Regions from separate parts of the Sporosarcina sp. 6E9 genome, predicted to be linked through region 1. Evidence: a T-box and tRNA genes for the amino acid it is inferred to sense, from the RefSeq annotation. Region 1 holds a T-box; the other holds one or more tRNA genes.
The links. The T-box of region 1 lies ahead of J4G36_RS03900 (valine--tRNA ligase). A T-box ahead of a tRNA ligase gene usually reads a tRNA of that ligase, here a tRNA-Val.

Region 1 (3,425 bases):
TATTGTTCCAATACCCGGTTTTTTCATGGATACCGTTAATTTGCGCTCCTTTTCATCAAACGATCAATAAAACGGTTGAAACGACCAAAGCACATAGTCAAACGACTAAAGCGATAAATGAAACGACTATAAACAAATTCAAACGACTATAACCATCATCGAAACGACTAAAGTGACTAAAAATCACCGGTTTTTAATCTCACCTATACCGTTGATTTCCGTTCCGGGCGGCGCTTTCCTGCGGGCGAGCGCCGAGCCGCTTCCCTCGCTACACTCAGTCCAGGGTCTCGTCTGTCTCGCTGATTCCGCGTGAGTCGCCGCCCTCCACTCCAATCAACTTTAATAATCTTCAAAAAGATCCAGCGGGAGGCATCCACAAGCAACGAAGTGTTTTTCAAAGAAGATTATAAATGCAGTCAATATATAATAGAATTTAACTTTATTTAATAAACTTCCCCAAAATCATCTTCTAACAACCAATCATCACGCATACAATTGTTTGTGAGGGAATAGGAGGAGAAAAATATGAAAACTGTACAATGGCAAATGAAAGAGGACTTTGTATTTCCAGAAGCGACGGGAACTCCAACAGGTACAGAGTCGGTCAGAGTAACGCCGAGGTTCACAATTGATCGCTCCAACGAAGCATCGGTCCGAATGACTGGCATCTACCATCTAGCAGTGAATGTCCAATTTGACCTAGAAGCACCTAGAACTGAACAAGCAGAGTCTACAATATTAATTGACGACGTCGAGCTTAATGGAAATTTAGGCTATTTCGAATATGCAGTACCCTTTAATATTGATTTACCGCCCGAGGCAAATGATCCTTTAAACATCGTAACCGCCAATGCGCAATGCGAGATGGAAGGACAAGGCGGGGTTGCAGTTATTTGGGAAGTGCAATGTTCTTACAGAGAAGTCATAGTTGTCCAAGAGGAAAGTGCTAGCCGCGAACAAATCGAGGCTAACGAGGCAGAATCACCTTCAAATGTTGAAGTTGCCGAAACAGAAGAAGTGGTTGAAGAAAAACCTGCACCAGAACACGCTGTGAAATATGAAAACGTCTCGATTCCAGACGATGAAGACGATGAAACACTCTCATTTTTCTCTGGACTAGAAGACGGCGTTTCAACAACGCTTTTCCGTTCAAATAATGTTCCGGTGCAAAGCGAAAGCTATTCCTCCGAGAAAGCATAGTAATAGAAAATCGCCGGCAGTCGGGACGATCAACATGCGAATTAATTGAAAAACGGCGATCGGAATAATAATGGTTTTCGCGTAAAACCTGCATTTCCGTAGCCAGGGTGGCAGTAAATATGGATTATACCCTTTTCTCATAACACAATCCTTTCGTGATTTACTTGACGTACACGCCAGTATTCCTATATAATCAATTCAACTGCATATTGATGCGATGAACGGGAATAGTACGTGACATAATTTTCTAAAGAGAGGGTGCCAATGGTGAGAGGCCCTGTAAACGATGCACAGAATGTCCCCCGTGAGCAGTTTCCATGAACAGGATTGATCTTCATTAGTGGAAACCGGTTTGAAGCCGTTATACAAGTATGAGGTGTACATTTTTTTGCTGTGCACAAATAAAGGTGGTACCGCGAACAACTCCTTCGTCCTTTTTTAAGACGAATGGAGTTTTTTTGTTCCAAAAAATATTGAGGAGGAACTAATCATGTCAACTGAAGATAAAGAATTATCAATGCCTACTAAATACGAACCCGGGACAATTGAAAATGGTCGTTACCAATGGTGGCTAGAAGGAAAGTACTTTGAAGCCCAACCAGAAAGCGGGAAAGAGTCTTATACAATCGTCATTCCGCCTCCGAACGTAACAGGTGTATTGCATCTCGGGCATGCCTGGGATACGACACTCCAAGATATTTTAACGCGCATGAAACGCATGCAAGGGTATGATGCCTTATGGCTTCCAGGAATGGACCATGCAGGAATTGCGACGCAAGCACGTGTTGAGGCACGTCTTCGTTCAGAAGGAAAATCACGCTATGATTTAGGACGCGAAAAATTCATCGAAGAAACATGGAATTGGAAAGAAGAATACGCTTCCCATATCCGTGAACAATGGGCGAAACTAGGTCTTGGTCTTGATTACACGCGCGAACGTTTCACATTAGACAAAGGATTATCAGAAGCGGTTCAAGAAGTCTTTATCAAACTTTACAATAAAGGGCTAATTTACCGCGGTGAATACATTATTAACTGGGATCCGAAAACAAAAACGGCTTTATCTGATATTGAAGTTATCCACCAAGATGTGCAGGGTGCATTCTATCATATGCGTTACCCACTAACAGATGGCACTGGCAGCATTGAAATTGCGACGACGCGTCCTGAAACGATGCTCGGCGATACTGCGGTTGCGGTTCACCCTGAAGATGAGCGTTATAAACATTTAATCGGTAAAACAGTGACACTTCCAATCGTTGGACGTGAAATTGAAATTATTGCCGATGATTATGTGGATATGGAATTTGGAAGCGGGGCGGTTAAAATCACGCCAGCGCATGATCCGAATGACTTTGAAATCGGAAACCGTCACAACTTAGAACGCGTTCTCGTGATGAATGAGGACGGAACGATGAATGAGCTCGCTGGTAAATATAAAGACATGGACCGTTTTGAATGTCGAAAAGAAATCGTCAGAGACCTTCAAGAAATGGGTGTTCTGTTTGAAATCGAAGAACATCTCCACTCAGTCGGTCATTCTGAACGAAGCGGCGCGGTAGTTGAACCGTATCTATCAACGCAATGGTTTGTTAAGATGAAACCACTTGCGGATGCATCAATTGACCTTCAAAAAGGAGAAGGAAAAGTTAATTTCGTTCCAAATCGTTTTGAAAACACATACCTCAGATGGATGGAAAATATCCACGACTGGTGTATTTCACGTCAACTTTGGTGGGGACACAGAATTCCAGCTTGGTACCATAAAGAGACAGGCGAGGTTCACGTTGGAAGTGAACCTCCAGCGGACATAGAAAACTGGAAACAAGATGAAGATGTCCTAGATACTTGGTTCTCATCTGCGTTATGGCCATTTTCAACAATGGGTTGGCCTGATTTGGACAACGAAGAATTCAAACGCTATTACCCGACAAATGCACTTATTACAGGATATGATATTATCGCATTCTGGGTGTCACGCATGATTTTCCAAGCACTCGAATTTACAGGAGAACGTCCATTTGAAGATGTGTTAATCCATGGTCTCGTTCGAGATTCTGAAGGCAGAAAAATGTCGAAATCACTCGACAATGGAATCGATCCGATGGAAGTCATCGAGAAATACGGTGCAGACGCACTTCGTTATACACTTTCAACAGGCGCATCACCAGGGCAAGACATCCGCTTCTCCATGGATAAAGTTGAATCCAACTGGAACTTTGCCA
Region 2 (3,425 bases), 890 kb from region 1:
GCTAAGTTCCGACCAATTACGCAGTTTTAAAACGCCCTCAGTTCCATATACTATGTAAGACAGTTCTTCTTCCTGTCCGATTCCTGAAATCCCATTTAAAAGTACAGGAATTTTGTTTTCTGTTTCACCCATCGCCATGACGGTTGTCTCAGCAAGTGTTTCATCGACTGGATAGATCGTTTTGTGTTCTTGGACCCTTATGTTCCCAAACATTCTATACATAATTTGCAGAAAATGCGGGAACACTTCACGCGTAAATCCACCTTGTTCGCGTGAAGCAATCCACGGATTTTGTTGCCAAAGTCTCGGCCAGTGTGGAAAATATGTATGTAATTCGATACGGACAATGTCACCGATTGTTCTTTTTTCAACAAGCTTCATCATATGCCTGACAGATGGACTGTACATGAGTGGGAAATGCATAGCCGTTAATGTCGTTTTGTCGCTTGCAGCATGCGCCATAACTGATCCATCTTCTGCGTCATGTGCGAGTGGTTTTTCACAAAGAACATGCAAGCCGGCGTCAATCGCCATTTTACTAAGTGATGCATGCGATACTGGAGGTGTCCCGATATATATCCAGTCCGGTTTTAATGCTAAAACCTCTTCATAGGAGGATGCCGCAAAAAGACCATAAGTATTCGCCATTTCAGTTAACCGTTCTGTATTTTCGTCAAACAATGCGATGATTTCTGCATTTTCATTCGCAAGAATTTGTTTAATGATACGTTCGCCGACGATGCCTGTTCCAACAAGTGCAAAGGTTGTTTTACCCATTTGACGCGCTCCTTTAGCGGTAATTAAATTTTAAATATAAAAAGTAGGCCTTCCGAATCCTTTTGCCCGATTACAGTTTTTATTATAGCACCCATGGGTAAATAATGTTTAATTCAAAAAACAATCGATTAAGGAGGAAATACAATGACAGCGACAGAAACCTGGTGGGAAGAAATCTTCGAAGGGAATCTTTCTCTTGGAATTAACAAAGAAAGACTTTCTGAACTTGAAGATGAGAATTTCCTCTATTTTTCAGAGGAAGAAGAGAGTACTGAACATTTGCCTTCATGATTGTTAAATAAAGGATTTTCAATTACTGTAGAACTTTAATAATTATAACTTGCAGAGTCCATGAATGATGCCTTATTCATGGACTCGATTTTTAAATAGGTCCCTTTTATCCCCCTTACTCAATACTTCTCCACAAATACAATGCAGCATAACTCAGAAATGGAGTCCAATCCGGAAAGCGGGCGACAATTTCTTCTTTGATTGGTTTTCGTTCTAGTTCCCATAAGATTTTAAGTGCATTTTGGAGTCCAATGTCTGCAATTGGAAATAAATTTGGTCGGCCAAGTCCAGACATCAGAAAACTTTGGGCTGTCCATGGACCGACACCACGAATTGCAGTTAGTTTTGCAGTTACCTCATCGTCATCCATCTGCCCGAGCTCTTCTAATTCAAGGGAACCGGCAGCAATTGCTTGCGATAAACCAATCATGTATTCAGCTTTTCTTGTACTGAACTGCATCTCCCTTAGTGTTGAAACATCTAGGTTTGCGACTATATCGGGAGACGGGTACCGCAAAACACCGTCCATCTTGCTTCCAAAAGTTTCAACAAAGCGCATTGATAAAGTATTTGCGAATGACATATTAAGTTGTTGATGAATAATACTCCTTATTAATGTCCCGTAAAGTGAAAAACTTCGAATTAGTGGTGTTCCTTCATGCTCCAAAAATATTGTAGCAAGATCTGTATTTGCAAAATGAGCTGAAATTTCATCAAGGGACTCATTAAAATGAAGGATTTCTTTCACTTCTTGAAGTTGAATTTTATTTAAAAGATCTTTTAGTAAAAATGAAGGATTTTCTTTCGTTCCAGTCGCTATTACGGTAATAACATTACCTTCATTCATAGGAATTCGTAAAATACGGTTAGCCAAGTCGACTGAATTCAGTGGATCCCCTGAGAGACGATCAAGTGCAAGGTCAAAATTATAAATGAATGGAAGAGATATTTGAGCGTCCATTAAAATCACCTACTTTTACTCATAATTATAGTTCTAGTATACTTCTTTATAAGTTTTTATGAAAAAGGGTTGACTTACTATGTACATGGGCTATAATAGAGTTTGTCCGGTAAACGAGACACAATAATTTTCATCCCGGTTCCATAGCTCAGCTGGGAGAGCGCTACCTCGACAAGGTAGAAGTCGGCGGTTCGAGCCCGTCTGGGACCATTGGGGTTTAGACCCTTAAGAACGCTGTAGGAACACGGCTTTCTTATAAACACCATCTCTTCGGAGGTGGTGTTTTTTATTTCTTTCTCCAAAGAATGTCCGTTATGTTCCAGAAGACATCATAGTATCACTCCCGAAAATCCCCCTTTCAGTACTACTTTTCCCACTTGATTTTCACATATAAAGGATGCTGCAATAGCTTTTCTATTATTTTCTTGTCTTTCATATTCTTCAATTGTAACTTCACAAATTATTGTATCGTCCGTAAACACTGGCCTTAGAAATTCAAAATTCATATTGCGAGCGAGTACATTATGATCTCCGCCCACTTTTGTCGGCAAAGTTGCTGTCAGTAATCCTTGAACGACAAGTCTTCCCTGTTCATCTGGGCTAAGATGATGGATTCCTTCATCACCAGAAAGCTTGGTAAACAATTCAACGGTTTCAGTTCTGAAAGTCCGTTCAAATTTAATGATATCTCCTACTTTAAGCGACAATTATATTCCTCCTTAAGTGCTAAAACCTCTATGCGTGCGATATCTATTCAAATATCTCATTTCTTTCCAAGGGAATTCTAGAATTGTGATCCAAAACCCTTTATTTAGATTTTAATTTATTGAACACTAAAAAACACAAGACCTGAATGAACGCACAATAGTTGTATTTTTGTTTCCACGCTAAACTAACATAAAAAGAAAAAGCATGTTCCTCCATGGATCATGCTTTTTCATTATTCAATCAGTCTTCCTAATCCTCCAAATAACACCCGTTCCAGGGACTGCGCCTGCACCAGCGAACAGTCCAAAATCGAGTACATACAAAACACCGCCTGAATCGAATACGGCGTCAATCGGGCGTTCAAAACCGCCACTATTTGTTGCAGATGCAGCCATACCTGTTCGATTTATTGCAAAAACATGGACTTTCCCTGTCTGCATATCGATTCTGGAAATGCGATGACCAACATGTGGAAGAGGTTTGCCACCTGTTGTCGTTGGATCATTAGAACCGAACTCCGCTATAAATGCATCTCCGATTGGAGCAAATAAGGGATCCACATTAAAACTAAACCCCATCGTTGCAGAATGCGCTGGAAAAATAGCGATTGGTCGAGGTGGCTTCATAGGATGTTCTTCTAATAAGAATTCAGGCTGAGGTTTTCCTTCCGGTTTAAACTGCGGCATCG

Region 2: it has a tRNA-Val gene. The T-box ahead of J4G36_RS03900 (valine--tRNA ligase) is inferred to sense a tRNA for this amino acid. The anticodon was not compared.

What each region holds. Positions count from the first base shown of each region.
Region 1 covers NZ_JAGEMN010000001.1:739,815-743,239, forward strand. Annotated here, with positions in the region: gene J4G36_RS03895 (hypothetical protein) at 526-1,200, shown strand; T-box leader at 1,409-1,639, shown strand; gene J4G36_RS03900 (valine--tRNA ligase) at 1,691-3,425, shown strand, end outside.
Region 2 covers NZ_JAGEMN010000001.1:1,632,299-1,635,723, forward strand. Annotated here, with positions in the region: gene J4G36_RS08420 (Gfo/Idh/MocA family protein) at 1-777, opposite strand, end outside; gene J4G36_RS08425 (hypothetical protein) at 922-1,068, shown strand; gene J4G36_RS08430 (DNA-3-methyladenine glycosylase family protein) at 1,184-2,029, opposite strand; tRNA gene J4G36_RS08435 (tRNA-Val) at 2,167-2,239, shown strand; gene J4G36_RS08440 (hotdog domain-containing protein) at 2,359-2,736, opposite strand; gene J4G36_RS08445 (PQQ-dependent sugar dehydrogenase) at 2,974-3,425, opposite strand, start outside.